2 regions of the Cellulomonas sp. FA1 genome follow, and region 1 is predicted to be linked to the other one. Evidence: predicted binding sites of a transcription regulator. Region 1 holds the regulator's gene; the other holds the start of a gene.
What was found. The regulator HrcA, encoded in region 1, represses chaperone genes, less so after heat shock. The targets are predictions, from matches to a motif close to TTNGCACTCGNNNNNNNCGAGTGCNAA.
Positions count from the first base shown of each region.

Region 2: a site for HrcA is predicted at 3,970-3,996, ahead of groES (co-chaperone GroES). Genes of this name have one in related genera too.

Region 1 covers NZ_LBMY01000001.1:1,377,972-1,385,336, reverse strand. The annotation lists gene lepA (translation elongation factor 4) at 1-384, shown strand, start outside; gene hemW (radical SAM family heme chaperone HemW) at 416-1,654, shown strand; gene GY42_RS06180 (DUF4870 domain-containing protein) at 1,715-2,104, opposite strand; gene GY42_RS06175 (hypothetical protein) at 2,250-3,212, shown strand; gene GY42_RS06170 (DUF3097 domain-containing protein) at 3,279-4,148, opposite strand; gene hrcA (heat-inducible transcriptional repressor HrcA) at 4,318-5,340, shown strand; gene dnaJ (molecular chaperone DnaJ) at 5,423-6,547, shown strand; gene GY42_RS06155 (16S rRNA (uracil(1498)-N(3))-methyltransferase) at 6,544-7,302, shown strand.
Region 2 covers NZ_LBMY01000001.1:1,807,272-1,814,636, reverse strand. The annotation lists gene GY42_RS08040 (PadR family transcriptional regulator) at 1-126, opposite strand, end outside; gene GY42_RS08035 (hypothetical protein) at 244-1,476, shown strand; gene GY42_RS08030 (glutamate--cysteine ligase) at 1,513-2,661, opposite strand; gene GY42_RS08025 (class I SAM-dependent methyltransferase) at 2,661-3,863, opposite strand; gene groES (co-chaperone GroES) at 4,137-4,430, shown strand; gene GY42_RS08015 (WhiB family transcriptional regulator) at 4,663-4,959, opposite strand; gene GY42_RS08010 (MerR family transcriptional regulator) at 5,249-6,268, shown strand; gene GY42_RS08005 (response regulator transcription factor) at 6,466-7,137, shown strand; gene guaB (IMP dehydrogenase) at 7,222-7,365, shown strand, end outside.

The DNA.
Region 1 (7,365 bases):
GTCGACATCCTGCTGCAGGGCGAGCAGGTCGACGCGTTCAGCGCGATCGTCCACAAGGACAAGGCGTACGCGTACGGCGTCATGATGACGGCCAAGCTCAAGGAGCTCATCCCGCGCCAGCAGTTCGAGGTGCCGATCCAGGCCGCGATCGGCTCGCGGATCATCGCGCGCGAGACCATCCGCGCGATGCGCAAGGACGTCCTCGCCAAGTGCTACGGCGGCGACATCAGCCGCAAGCGCAAGCTGCTCGAGAAGCAGAAGGAGGGCAAGAAGCGCATGAAGACCATCGGTCGGGTCGACGTGCCGCAGGAGGCCTTCATCGCCGCGCTCTCGTCCGACGGCGGCAGCGGCGGCAAGGACGCCAAGGACGCGAAGAAGAAGTGAGCGCGACGGCGCCCGTCGAGGGCGGCGCCGCGTGAGCCCGGCGCTGCCCGACGGCGACCCCGCACCGCCCGACGGCACGCTGCCCGCGTCGGCGGCGGCCGGTGCCGACGCGCGCCGGTTCGGCGTCTACCTGCACGTGCCCTTCTGCGCCGTGCGCTGCGGGTACTGCGACTTCAACACCTACACCGCGACCGAGCTGGGCGGTGGCGCGAGCCTCGACGCCTACGCGTCGACCGCGCTCGGCGAGGTCGCGCTCGCCGACCGCGTGCTGCGCGACGCGGGCGTGCCGCACCGCGCGGTGTCGACCGTGTTCGTCGGCGGCGGCACGCCGACGCTGCTGCCGGTCGACGACCTCGCGCGCCTGCTGGCCGGCGTGCGCGACACGTGGGGGCTCGCGCCCGGTGCCGAGGTCACGACCGAGGCCAACCCCGACTCGGTGACGCCCGAGGGGCTCGCGCGCCTCGCGGCGGGCGGCGTCACGCGCGTGTCGTTCGGCATGCAGTCGGCCGTGCCGCACGTGCTCGCGACGCTCGAGCGCACGCACGACCCCGCGCGGGTCCCGGACGTCGTGCGGTGGGCGCGCGACGCGGGGCTGCGGGTGTCGCTCGACCTCATCTACGGCACGCCGGGGGAGTCGCTCGACGACTGGCGGCGCTCGGTCGACGTCGCGCTGAGCACCGGGGTCGACCACGTCAGCGCGTACGCGCTGGTCGTCGAGCCCGGCACGCGCATGGCGGTGCAGGTGCGCCGCGGCGAGCTGACGTTGCCCGACGAGGACGACCAGGCGACCAAGTACGAGCTCGTCGACGACCTGCTCACGGCCGCCGGGCTGCGCTGGTACGAGGTGAGCAACTGGGCCCGCACGCCCGCGGACGCGTCGCAGCACAACCTCGGGTACTGGCGCGGGGACGACTGGTGGGGGATCGGCCCGGGCGCCCACAGCCACGTCGGCGGCGTGCGGTGGTGGAACGTCAAGCACCCGCGCGCCTACGCGGACCGGCTGGGACGCGGGCTGAGCCCGGCCGCGGGCCGCGAGCTCGTCGACGCGGGCACCGCGCAGCTCGAGCGCGTCATGCTGGGCGTGCGCGTCGCCGAGGGGCTGCCGGTCGCCGACCTCGAGCCCGCCGCACGGGCCGCGGTCGCGGGGCTCGTCGCGGACGGCCTGGTCGACGGCCGCGCCGCGCTGGGTGCCGACGGCGAGCGCCGGGTCGTCCTCACGCGTCGCGGGCGGCTGCTGGCCGACGCCGTAGTGCGCGCGCTCGTCGTCTGACGCGCCGTCCGCCCCGGTGCCGGCGCTCGCCGGACCCGCCACGGACCGGCGGCGTCGCCGTCAGGGGACGAAGCGGATCGTCAGCGGGTAGCGGTACCACTCCCAGCGGCTCGCGGCGACGGCCGCGAGGACGCCGAGCACGACCCACGCCACGAGCACGCCGAGCAGCACGGGCGACAGCAGCCCGAACGTCACGACGGCCACGACGGCCGCCAGGGCGAGGGCGACGAGCGACGCGAGCTGGAAGTTGAGCGACTCCTTGGCGTGGTGCTCGAGGAACGGCCCGCGGCCGCGGAAGACGAGCCACACGACGAGCGGCGGCACGAAGCCGAGGCCGAGCAGCGGGAGCACGTGCGCCAGGATCGCCCACGTGCGCTCCTCGTCGGGCCGCAGCGGCGGGGCGGGTGGCGGCGGGCCCCAGGCCGGTGGTCCGTCGGCGGGGTGGGTCACGTGGGTGCTCCGGTCGCAGGGGGTGAAGTCCGCGCGTAGCGTACAGGTGCGGACGGCTGCACGTGGCGGGATCGGGACTTCTGGACTTGACACGTTCTGTCGCGTTTCGGTTCTCTGACCCGCGGGACGGCCCACGTCCCTTCCTGTGACCTGGAGGGTCCTTGATGAGCGAGAACACCGGGGGCGTGCCGCCCCGCGACGAGGACGGCCGCGACGTGCCGCCGCCCCCGCCGGGCCACGGCCAGCCGGGCGGCGACGTGCCGCCCGCCGCGCCGCAGCCGGGCGCGCCCACCCCGCCCCGGGCGGCGCCTACCCGCCGCCCCCGGGGTACGGCACCACGCCGCCGGCGTCGCCGTACGGCCAGCCGGCGGGTCAGCCCTACGGCCAGCAGCCCTACGGCCAGCCGTACGCGCCGGCACCGGGCCAGGTCGACATCGGCAACGGCTTCTCGTGGGCGTTCTCCAAGTTCGGTCAGAACTGGGTGACGTTCCTGGTCGGCACGCTGCTGTGGTTCATCGGCATCAGCGTCGTGACGTCGCTCGTGTCGGGCATCTTCGGCGGCTTCGGCTCGCTGATCGGCCGCGACGGCAGCGGCGTCGGCGCCGGCTTCGCGCTGGCCTCGGCCGGCATCGCGGGTGCGGTCGTCACGGCCGTGACGATCCTGCTGGGGTCGCTGTTCAGCGCCGCCGTCATCGGCACCGCGCTCAAGGTCACGGCCGGGCGTCCGGTGTCGCTGGCCGACATGTTCGACTTCTCGCACGTGGCCCAGGTGTTCGTGCTGGGCCTGCTGCTCGCGGTCGCCAACGGGGTCCTCACGTTCATCCCGTTCTTCGGCGCGCTCGCGCAGATCGCCATCACGTACTTCGTGTTCTTCGGCTACCACCTGATCGTCGACCGCAACCTCGGCGCGATCGACGCGATCCGCGAGTCGGTGCAGCTGCAGACCCGCAACGTCGGGTCCTCGGTGCTCGTGGTGCTCGTCGCCATCGCGATCGTCGTGGTGGGCATCATCGCCTGCTTCGTCGGCGTGCTGGTCGCCGGCCCGGTCGCCGCGCTGTTCTCCGCGTACGCGTACCGCCGCGTGACGAACGGGCAGATCGCGGCCTGACGGCCAAGGTGCACGGCACGAGGCCCGCCCGGGCTCCCCGGGCGGGCCTCGTCGTGCCGGGTCGTGTCAGGCGGTGACGAAGTCGATGAGCTCCTCGACGCGTCCCAGCAGGCTCGGCTCGAGGTCCGCGTACGAGCGCACCGAGCGCAGGATCCGCTGCCACGCGCGCGCGACGTCCGCCTGCTCGGCGGCCGGCCACCCGAGCTCGCGCAGGATCCCGCGCTTCCACTCGGTGCCGCGCTCGATCGTGGGCCACGACGTGAGCCCGAGCCGCTCGGGGCGCACGGCCTGCCACACGTCGACGTACGGGTGCCCCAGCACCAGCACGCTGCCCGCGGGCACGCCGCGGACGGCCTCGGCGGCGATCCGGCTCTCCTTCGACCCCGGCACGAGGTGGTCCACCAGCACGCCGACGCGCCGGTCGGCGCTCGGCCGGAACTCGCGCAGCGCGTCGGCGAGGTGGTCCACGCCGTCGAGCAGCTCGACCACGACGCCCTCGACGCGCAGGTCGTCGCCCCACACCTTCTCGACGAGCTCGGCGTCGTGCTTGCCCTCGACCCAGATGCGTGAGCCCCGCGCGACGCGCGCCGGTGCGTCGGGCACGGCGACCGACCCGGACGCGGTGCGGGTCGGCCGGGCGGGCGCGCGGGACGTCACGGGCGCGGTGAGGACGACGGGCTCGCCGTCGACCCAGAAACCCGGGCCGAGCCGGAAGGTCCGCGTGCGGCCCCGCCGGTCCTCGAGCACGACGACGTGCTGCCCGCCGGACTTCTCGACCCGCACGACCGCGCCGACCCAGCCGGTCTCGACGTCCTCGACGACGAGGCCGTGCTCGGCCGGCTGGTCGCGCGCCGTGCGCGGCGGGCGGTGGTGCGCGGTGCGCGGGGCGGAGCGGTCCGACGACAGCACGTCGGAGCCGTAGCGGTCGTGGGTCACGCGGGAGACTCTAGGAGGTCCGTGCGGGACGTGACGGGTGACGCGCTGCCTCGCCGTGGTCCCGCCGGAGGGACCGCGTAGAATTGGCACTCGGTCCGGGCGAGTGCTACGTCACGGGCCGCGGGGCGCCCCCCGCACGGGTGGGCGCACGGGCGACGGAGGAGGCGAGATGAGCGAGGACCGTCGGCTGGACGTGCTGCGCGCGATCGTCGAGGACTACGTCGCGACGCGCGAGCCGGTCGGGTCGCGCGCGCTCACGGAGCGGCACGCGCTCGGCGTGTCGCCGGCGACGATCCGCAACGACATGGCCGCGCTCGAGGACGCCGGGCTCATCGTCCAGCCGCACACCTCGGCCGGTCGCGTGCCCACCGACCTCGGCTACCGCGTGTTCGTCGACCAGCTCTCGGGCGTCAAGCCGCTCTCGGCGGCCGAGAAGCGCGCGATCGGCCTGCTGCTGGAGGAGGCGGTCGACCTCGACGACGTCATCGACCGCGCCGTGCGGCTGCTCGCGCAGCTGACCCACCAGGTCGCGGTCGTGCAGTACCCGTCGCTGCGGCGCTCGGCCCTGCGGCACGTCGAGCTCGTGCCCGTCGGCGCGCGGCACCTGCTGGTCGTCATCATCACGACCACCGGGCGCGTCGAGCAGCGCACGCTCGAGCTCCGCGAGGACCTCGACGAGTCGGTCGTCGCGCGGCTGCGCGTGCGCCTCAACGTCGCGGCCGCCGGCATGCGGCTGGCCGAGCTGGACGGCGCGCTGCAGGACCTCGCGGCGGAGTTCACGCCCGCGGGCGGCGACCTCGTGCGCGCCGTCGTCGCGGTGGTCTCCGAGACCCTGGCGCAGGAGAGCGAGGAGCGCGTGGTCGTCGCCGGCGCCTCGCACCTCGCGCGCAGCGCTGGCGCCGACTTCGCGCACACCCTCGGCCCGGTCCTCGAGGCGCTCGAGGAGCAGGTCGTGCTGCTGCGGCTGCTGTCGGAGATGGCCGAGGACGCCTCGGGCGTCGCGGTGCGCATCGGGCGCGAGACGCAGCACGAGGGCCTCGCGGAGACCAGCATCGTCACCAGCGGCTACGGCGGCGACGGGTCGTCGGTCGCCGTGCTCGGGTCGGTCGGCCCGCTGCGCATGGACTACCCCCAGACCATGGCGGCGGTGCGTGCCGTCGCCCGGTACCTGACCCGGATCCTCGCGGGCTGACGGCGCGCCGCGCACGCGCCGTCCGGCGCCCCGCGCAGGCCCGTCCACGCCACGCACGAGCAGGAAGCGAGCACCACGCCACGTGACCGACTACTACGAGATCCTGGGCGTCGCGCGCGACGCGACGCCCGAGCAGATCAAGAAGGCGTACCGCAAGCTCGCACGCGAGCTGCACCCCGACGTCGCGGGGACGGACGCCGCCACCGAGGAGCGGTTCAAGGACGTGTCGCGCGCGTACGACGTGCTCGGCAACCCCGACAAGCGGCGCGCGTACGACATGGGCGCCGACCCGTCGTCGCCTGGCGGCGGCATGGGCGGCGGCTTCGGGTTCCAGGACATCTTCGAGACGTTCTTCGGCGCCGCCGGCGGCGGTGCGCCCCGCGGTCCCGCGCCGCGCGCGCGGCGCGGCCAGGACGCGCTCGTGCGCCTCGACCTCGACCTCGCCGAGGCCGCGTTCGGCGTGCACCGCGAGATCCAGGTCGACACCGCGGTGCTGTGCCCCACGTGCGGCGGCACGTGCTGCCGCCCGGGCACGTCGCCCCGCACGTGCGACGTCTGCGGCGGGCGCGGCTCGGTGCAGCGCGTCGCGCAGTCGTTCCTCGGCCGGGTCATGACGACGCAGCCGTGCGCGGCGTGCCACGGGTTCGGCACGGTCATCCCCGAGCCGTGCACCGAGTGCGCGGGCGAGGGGCGCGTGCGCTCGCGGCGCACGCTGTCCGTCGACGTGCCGGCGGGCGTCGACACCGGCACGCGCATCAAGCTCACGGGCCAGGGCGAGGTCGGCCCCGCGGGCGGCCCTGCCGGCGACGTCTACCTCGAGGTGCGCGAGCGCAAGCACGAGACGTTCGTGCGCAAGGGCGACGACCTGCACGCGACCCTGCAGGTCCCCATGACGGCGGCGGCGCTCGGCACGGTGCTCACCATGGAGACGCTCGACGGCGAGCGCGAGGTCGACCTGCGGCCCGGCACCCAGCCCGGGCAGGTCGTCACGCTCAAGGGGCTGGGCGTCGGCCACCTGCACGTGGGAGGCCGCGGCGACCTGCACGTGCACGTCGAGGTCCAGGTGCCCACGCCCGCCGACGACGAGCAGGCGGAGCTGCTGCGGCGGCTCGCCGCGCTGCGCGGCGAGGAGCGCCCCGAGGCGCGGCTCGCGGCCGCCCACCCGGGCGTGTTCTCCAAGCTGCGCGACAAGCTCACGGGCCGGTGAGCGCACCGGTCTTCCTCGTCGACGCCGGGCGGCTCAACGACGTCGTCGCGGGCGGGGAGTTCCTGCTCGACGGGACCGAGGGGCGGCACGCGGGCGTCGTGCAGCGCCGCGGGCCGGGCGAACGCGTCGACGTCGTCGACGGCGCGGGCGTCCGGCTGCTCGGGCGCGTGCGCGCCGCCGGTCCCGAGGGCGTGCGGATCGACGTCGACGACGTCATGCGCGAGCCCGCGCCGTCGCCGCGGCTCGTGCTCGTGCAGGCGCTCGCCAAGGGCGACCGCGACGAGATGGCGATCGAGGCGGCGACCGAGGTCGGCGTCGACGTGGTCGTGCCGTGGCAGGCCGAGCGCTCGGTCGTCATCTGGCGGGGCGACCGCGCGCAGAAGAGCCGCGCACGGTGGATCGGGACGGTGCGCACGGCCACCAAGCAGTCGCGCCGCGCGTGCGTGCCGCTCGTCGAGCAGGCCCTCGACGGCAAGGGGCTCGTCGCGCACGTCGCCGACGTGGTGGCCGCGGGCGGGGTCGTCGTCGTGCTCCACGAGAGCGCGACGCGACCGCTGCACGAGGTCACGCCGCCCGCCGCCGGCGACCTGCTGGTCGTGGTGGGCCCCGAGGGCGGCATCAGCGACCGCGAGCTCGACGCGCTCACCGGGGCCGGCGCGCTGACCTGCCGGCTCGGGCCGCACGTGCTGCGCACGTCGACCGCGGGCCCGGTCGCGCTCGCGATGCTCGCCGACCGGCTCGGCCGCTGGGGCTGACGCCCGCCCCGGTGCGGTACGCATCGCTGGATCGCGCTCTCGCCGTGAGGGGGTGGGCTGGAT
Region 2 (7,365 bases), 430 kb from region 1:
GGCGAGGCCGGCCGCGCGCAGGGCCGCGACGAGCTCGTAGCCGTAGGACTCGTCGTGCGTGAGCGCGGCGAGCGTGAGCATGGGCAGCACGCCCTTGAGGAGCTGGGGGTCGCGGTCGCTGGTCACGCTTTCACGGTAAGGCCTGCTATCTGGTGATGCAAACTAGCGGGTGTGGTCGCGTACCGGTGCGCCCCGTGCGGACGCGCGCTTCAGGCGACGCCCCGACGTGCCGACGCACGGGAGGTGCGAGAAGCCCTGCCGGTCGTCCTCCTCGTCCTCGGAGCGGTGTACGTCCTCGCGTACCTGCCCGCCGGGCCGCTGTTCCGCTGGCGGCTGCGGCGTCGGATGGTCCGGATGCTCGACCCGGGCCTGCCACCGCTCGAGCGCGAGCGCGCCGTCGAGGCCGTCCGTCGGGCGATCCCGCTGCGGGGACGCGTCGCCGGTGCGGACGTCGAGCGGCTGCCGGCGCGGGCCGATCCGACCGAGCTGCGCGTCCGCGCCACCGTGCCGCCCACGCCGGACGGCTGCCCGGGGTTCCGGGTCTGGCTGCCGTGGCACTCGTCGCCGCCCGCCGACGCGGGCTCCGACGGCAGCAGGCAGGTGGTCACCGTGCACCTGGGCAGCGGCCGGGCGCTGCTGGTCGTCGTGCTCGGGCGTGTGGGGCGCGTCGACACCGGCACGGTGCTCGCGGCCGCCGCGGACCGGCCCGCGCTCGGCCGGGCGCTGGGGGTGCACACCCACCCCGTCGGCGAGGTGCTGCGCGCGGCGACGGCGGCCGGTGCGGCATGGCGGCACACGTTCGGCGCGGGGTCGACCGTCGTCACCGACACCCACGTGGACCGCGACGGCTGGGCCTTCGTCGTCGGCCTCGTGCGGCGCGACGGCGACCACGTCGTCGACGGCCTCGACGACGCGGTCCTCGCCACCTGGGAGTGGATCCCCGCGGACGCCCCCGCCGGGGACCCGGCTGCCGCGGACGCCTCCGCCGCGGGCCCCAGCCGTCCGGGTCCCGCCGAGGCCGGCGCGGTGCCCGCCGCGCCGGTCGAGGTCGTCCTCGCCGACGAGACCGGCAGCACGGCAGCGCGGTGCCGTGTGCCCTGCGCGCCGACCGCGGCCGGGGTCCCGGGCTCGCCGGGCACGTGGACCGCTGCGTACGTACGGCTCTCACCGACCGCGTCGCTGGTCGTCGCGGTCCACCCCGCCGACCCGGGCGTGCCGCCGCGCGACGCGCTCGCGGTCCCCGAGGTCGTCGCCTGGGGCCCGGGGGTGACACCGACGGGCGACGTGCGCGAGCGCGCCGTCGCGGCGGGGACCGTCGCGACGCGCACCCTCCAGGTCGCCGGGCTCGCGCGCACCGAGGCCCGGCTCGACCGCCGCGGGCGCACGTGGCGGTGGCTGCTGACCTACGCGCCGGACGAGACCGCGGCGCTCGGGGTGCTCGAGGACGCGCTGCGGACGTGGCGGTGGGAGGACTGACGGGGGAGGGCGGACGGCGGACGTCGACGGCCCGGGTCAGAGCGGGCGGCCGGCCGCGAGCTCGGCGACGAGCGACCGCACGACCGGCTCGAGCTCGCCCGCGTTCCGGCGCGCCACCGCGCGCTGGCGCTGGTACGACGCGCCGCGGCGCAGGATCGTGCGCACCTGCTCGAGCTCGGCCGCGCACCCCAGCCGCTCGGCCACGGGCGCGAGCTCGACGAGCCACCGGCTCACCGAGTCCGTCACGAGCTCCTCGTCGCCCGCCGCGTTCGTGATGACGATCGCGTCCATGCCGTAGCGCGCCGAGCGCCACTTGTTCTCCTGGACGAACCACTGCGGCATGGTCGGCAGCGGCTCGCCCGCGTCGATCAGGGTCGAGAAGTGCTCGACGAAGCAGTGCGTGAGCGCGCTGATCGCGGTGACCTCGAGGAGGTTCGCGGCGCCGTCGGCGATCCGCATCTCGAGCGTGCCGAACCGCGGCGACGGGCGGATGTCCCACCGGACCTCGTCGACCTGGTCGATCACGCCCGTGTGCATCATGTCGCCCACGTACTGCTCGAGCTGCTCCCAGTGCTCGAGCTGCGGCGGCAGCCCCGCGGTCGGCAGCTGCTGGAACAGCAACGCGCGGTTCGACGCGTACCCCGTGTCCTTGCCGCCCCAGAACGGCGACGACGCGGACAGCGACTGCAGGTGCGGGAACACCGTGAGCATCGCGCGGCTCAGCGGCAGCACCTTGTCGCGGTCCTCGACGCCCACGTGCACGTGCACGCCGTAGATGAGCATCTGCCGGCCCCACCACTGCGTGCGGTCGATCAGCGTCGCGTAGCGCTCCTTGTCGGTGACGCGCTGCGCCGCCCAGCTCGCGAACGGGTGGGTGCCCGCGCCCATGAGCTCGATGCGCAGCGGGCGCGCGGCCGCCGCGACCTCGTCGAGCGCGCGCTGCAGGTCCGCCCCCGCCTCGCCGACCGTGCGGCACTTGCCCGACGACACCTCGACCGTGTTGAGCAGCAGCTCGGACGTGATGTGCGGGTGGTCCGTGCCGTCGGCGGGGCGCACGGCCTCGAAGATCGCCTGCGCGGCCTGCCGCAGGTCGCCCGAGTCGGCGTCGACCAGGCCGACCTCCCACTCGATGCCGACGGTCGACCGCTCCGACGTCGCGAACGGCAGCGCGACGGGCGCCGCCATCAGACCGGCTCCACGACGAGCACGCGCTGCTGGCCCGCGACGCGCGTGAGCACGACCGTGCCCTCGGCGGGGCCGCGCAGGTCGAGCTGGCGGCGCAGCGTCTCAGGCACCACGGCCGTGCCGCGCTTCTTGATGGTCAGGCGGCCCACGCCGCGCTCGCGCAGGTAGGTGCGCAGCCGCTTGAGGCCGAAGGGCAGGTCGTCGAGCACGCGGTACGCGGTCGCGAGCGGGTGCCACGCGGTGCGGTCCGCCAGGGCGTCGGAGGTCACGTAGGCGATCGTGGGGTCGATCAGGCGTCCGCGCACGCGGTGGGCGACCGTGCCCACGAGCCCCGCGCGGATCACGGCGCCGTCCGGCTCGTACAGGTACCCGCCCACCGGCCCGACCGGGGGCGCGTCGTCGTCGCCGTCGGGGTCCGCGCGCAGCGTGTGCGCGGCGCCGTCGCGCAGCACGAGGGCCGTGCGGCCGGGGCCGTCGGGAGCGAGCGGCCCGAACCACAGGCCGAGCTCGACGACCTCGCCGTCCGACGACACCCACTGCGCCTCGGCGTCCACGGGCAGGTCGCGGTGGGCCAGGCCGGGGCCGAGCTTGAGGCCGAGCGCCGGGACGACGTCGCGGGTCGCGAGGACCGCGTCCAGCGGCGGGCTGTACGCGCTCGGGTCGAAGACGCGGCGGCCGCTGCCGGTGCGGCGTGCGGGGTCGGCGTAGACGCCGTCGACGCCCTCGGCCGCCAGGTCGAGCGCCGTGCCGTCCGCCATGCGCACCTGCACCTCGGGGAACGCGCGCAGGTTGACGGTCGCGAGCGCCGCGGTCGTCTCGTCGACGTCGGTCGCGAGGACGCGCAGCCCGACGCCCGCGAGCGCGAGCGCGTCGGCGCCGAGCCCGCACGTGAGGTCGGCGACGTACGTGCAGCCCGCGTCGCGGTACCGCCGCGCGTGGTGGGCCGCGACCTCGAGACGCGTCGCCTGCTCGAGGCCCGCGACGGTGAAGAGCATGCCCTCGGCGAACTCGCCGAGCTTGGCGTGCGCCTTGGCGCGCAGCCGGGACTGGGTGAGCGCGGCCGCGACGAGCGCGGGGTCGAGACCCTCCTTCTGGAGGCGTTCGGCGATCGGCATCGCGAGCCGCTCGTCGTACGGCGGCAGGGCCTGCAGCAGGGCCCACCCCTCCGGCTGCAGGAGCTTGACCAGCCCGGCGTCGTCCACGCGCCCAGCCTCCCACGGCCACGCCGCCGGGACGTCACGGGACGTCACGGGGCGGTCCGGGCGCCGCGCCGCGGCCGCGTCACCGTGCAGGTCGGGGACCCGGATGCTGGCACTCGGGTTGACCGAGTGCTAACGCATTCCTAGAGTGAGGAACCGGCGGTCCCGTCAGGGGGCGCCAACCGCACAGGTGGCCCCGGCACCCGCGACGACGGCGGCGACGGTGCGGCGCAGACACTGCCTCAGAACGACTCACATGCGAAGGGGAGGTCCGCTGTGTCGGTCTCCATCAAGCCCCTCGAGGACCGGATCGTCGTCAAGACCCTCGAGGCCGAGACGACGACCGCGTCGGGTCTCGTCATCCCGGACAGCGCCAAGGAGAAGCCCCAGGAGGGCGAGGTCCTGGCCGTGGGTCCGGGCCGGATCGATGACAAGGGGAACCGTGTGCCGCTCGACGTGGCCGTCGGCGACAAGGTCATCTACTCCAAGTACGGCGGCACCGAGGTCAAGTACGCCGGTGAGGACTACCTGATCCTCTCGGCGCGCGACATCCTCGCGATCGTCGGCTGACGACTCCGCTGCACCCGGGGCCCGTCCCCGGCAGCACGAAGGCCCCCTCCGTCCGGAGGGGGCCTTCGTCGTCGTGGGGCGACGCGTGACGGCGGGGCCGCGTCGTGAGGGAGGGGCGGCGCGCGCCGCCCCGGTCGTGGGGCCGACGACGGCGCCGGGGACGAAGACGCCCCGGGCCGACGGCGGCGTCGGACCGGGGCGCGGTCGGTGGTGCGGGGTCAGGTGGTGCGGGTCAGGCGGTGACGCGACGGCCGGCGCGCTCGGCGAGCACGGCGGCGCGCTCGTCCTCGGAGAGGCCGCCCCAGACGCCGTAGGGCTCGCGCACGGCGAGCGACTGCTCGCGGCACTCGTTGAGGACGGGGCAGGTGGCGCAGATGGCCTTGGCGGCCTCGGCGCGGCGGCGGCGGGCCGAGCCGCGCTCGCCCTCGGGGTGGAAGAACAGGTCCTGGTCGGCGTCGCGGCAGGCGCCCTCGAACTGCCACTCCCACAGGTCCATCACCGGTCCGGGCAGACGCGAGATCTCAGCCATGGGGGTCCTCCTCGATTCGTGCGGCACGTCCGGCGGCTCGTGGCCGGGACGAAAGTCGGTCGCCGTCGACGGTTGCCCGTGTTGACGTGCCGTAACCGTACAACCGCGCCAGAAGTTGTTCAAGACCCTCTTCGCTGACGCGATTCGGTGGCGCGATGCGGCGCGGTGCGGCGCGGTTCGCCGGCGGACCGCGCCAGCTCGTGACGCGCTCGAGGCGGGCGGCGCGGCCCGTGGCTGGCACAATCGCGTCATGGTCGCGGCAGCCGAGGAAGGGCTTGACGGTGCGGACGTGTCGACGGGTCCCGTCGACGACCCGCACGACCGCACCGAGCCCGGGGGCGACGGGCCCGCGCTGACCGTCGCGGCCGTCGCGCGCCGGCTCGGCGTCGCCCCCGCGACGCTGCGGACGTGGGACCGCCGCTACGGCCTCGGCCCGTCCGAGCATCACGCCGGGGCCCACCGCCGGTACGCCCCGAGCGACCTCGACCGGCTGCTCGTCATGCGCCGCCTCACGATCGACGGCGTCGCGCCCGCGGAGGCCGCCCGGCTCGCCCTCGCCGCGGACGTCGCCGCCGGCCCGCCGCCCCGCAGCGACGACCTCACCGCGCGGCTCCCGACCGTGCCCACGCCGAGCGGCGCGCCGACCCCGGCCGTCGCCACGGACGCGCCCCCGGCCGGGCGCGCGGCCGGCGCCCGTGGCGTCGTCGAGCTCGTCGACGCCGCCCTGACGGGGCGTGGCGACCGCTGCGTGGCGCTGCTCGACCTCGGTGCGGTCGACGACCTCGCCGCCTGGTGGACGGGGCTCGTCCAGCCCGCGTTCGCCGCGCTCGCGCGACGCACGGTCGTCGAGCGGCCCGGCGTCGACGCGCGCGCCACGCTGGTCGGGGGCGTGCTCGCCGCGCTGCGCGCGCGCACGGCCGCGCCCCCCGCGGCCGACGCCGCGGTCGTGCTGCTGCTCCCGGTGCCGGGGGAGACGCGTCCCGTGGTCGCGCACGCGCTCGCCGCGGCGCTCGTCGACGGCGGCGTCGACGCGCGGCTCGTCGCCGGCCCCGTGTCGACCCGGCACGCCGGCGAGCTCGCGCTCATGACCCGGGCCCGCGCCGTCGTGACCGTCTCCGAGGCTCCCGCGCCGGACCTGTCCGTGGTCGCGGCGCTCGCCCGGGAGCGGGACGACCTCCCGCAGTTCGTCATGGTGCCGGAGGTCGCGGGCGAGCGCGTCCCGCTCGACCGGTCGGTCCACCGCGCCCGCACGCTGACGGGGCTGGTCCACGAGGTGCTGGCGGTCGTCGCGCAGGCCGCACCCCTGTGACGGGCGTCTCATCCGGTGCCGACGCGCTGACCCGATAGCGTGACGGCATATCACGAGGGACCCGTCAACCGTGAGGAAACGGCGCGTTGATTCCCGGTGGTCGGGCGTGAGGGCTAACGTGACGCACCGGTAACGCCGATGCAGGCATGGACCCGTGCACGCGTTGTGGTGCCGGGATCGGCGCGAGGAGGATACCCATGGCTGGAGTCGTGGTCTGCCACGGCTCGGCGACCGTCCGCGAGCGGCTCGTCGTGACATCGATCGGAGTGCCGTCGTTGGCGCCGGTCCGGGCGGCGGCGACCGCGGACGAGCTGCTGGCGCTCGCGCGCCGCATCACGCCCACCGTCGTGCTGCTGGACGCGCACCTGCCCGGCGCCGGGCCCACGGAGGCGATCCGCCGGCTGCGCGCGGTCGCGCCGTCGACGGCCGTCGTGCTGCTCGCCGGGCCCGACGACGGCGAGGCGCTCGACCGGGCCCTGGCGCTCGGTGCGCGCGGCTTCCTCGCGCCCGACGTCGGCCGGGCCGAGCTCGCGGCCGTCGCCGCGCACGTGCAGGCCAGCCCCGTCACCGCGGGCGTGGCCGTGCCGGCCGTGCCGCACCCGGCGACGCCGCTGCAGGAGAGCCACGTGGCGCGCGCCGACGCGGGTGTCGCCGCACGCCCCGTCGAGCCGACCCCGGTGCTGACGAAGCGCGAGATCGAGGTGCTCGTGGGCATGAGCCACGGCCGCTCCAACGCGCAGATCGGCCAGGAGCTGTTCCTCTCGGAGGACACGGTCAAGACCCACGCGCGGCGGCTGTTCCGCAAGCTCGGGGCGTCCGACCGTGCGCAGGCGGTCGCGATCGGGCTGCGGCGCGGCATCATCGACTGACGCCCGCGCCGGACGCCGGCGTCCGGCGTCCGGCTGGCGGGCAGGGCCGTCCTGCCCACCCGCGCGGCCACGTATCCTGGCGTGATGACGGCGCACGACGCTCCCACGGCTCCCACGGACCCGTTCGCCCGGGTCGGTCTCACCTACGACGACGTCCTGCTCCTCCCGGGCGAGACGGACGTCATCCCGTCCGAGGTCGACACCTCGTCGCGCCTGACCCGCGAGATC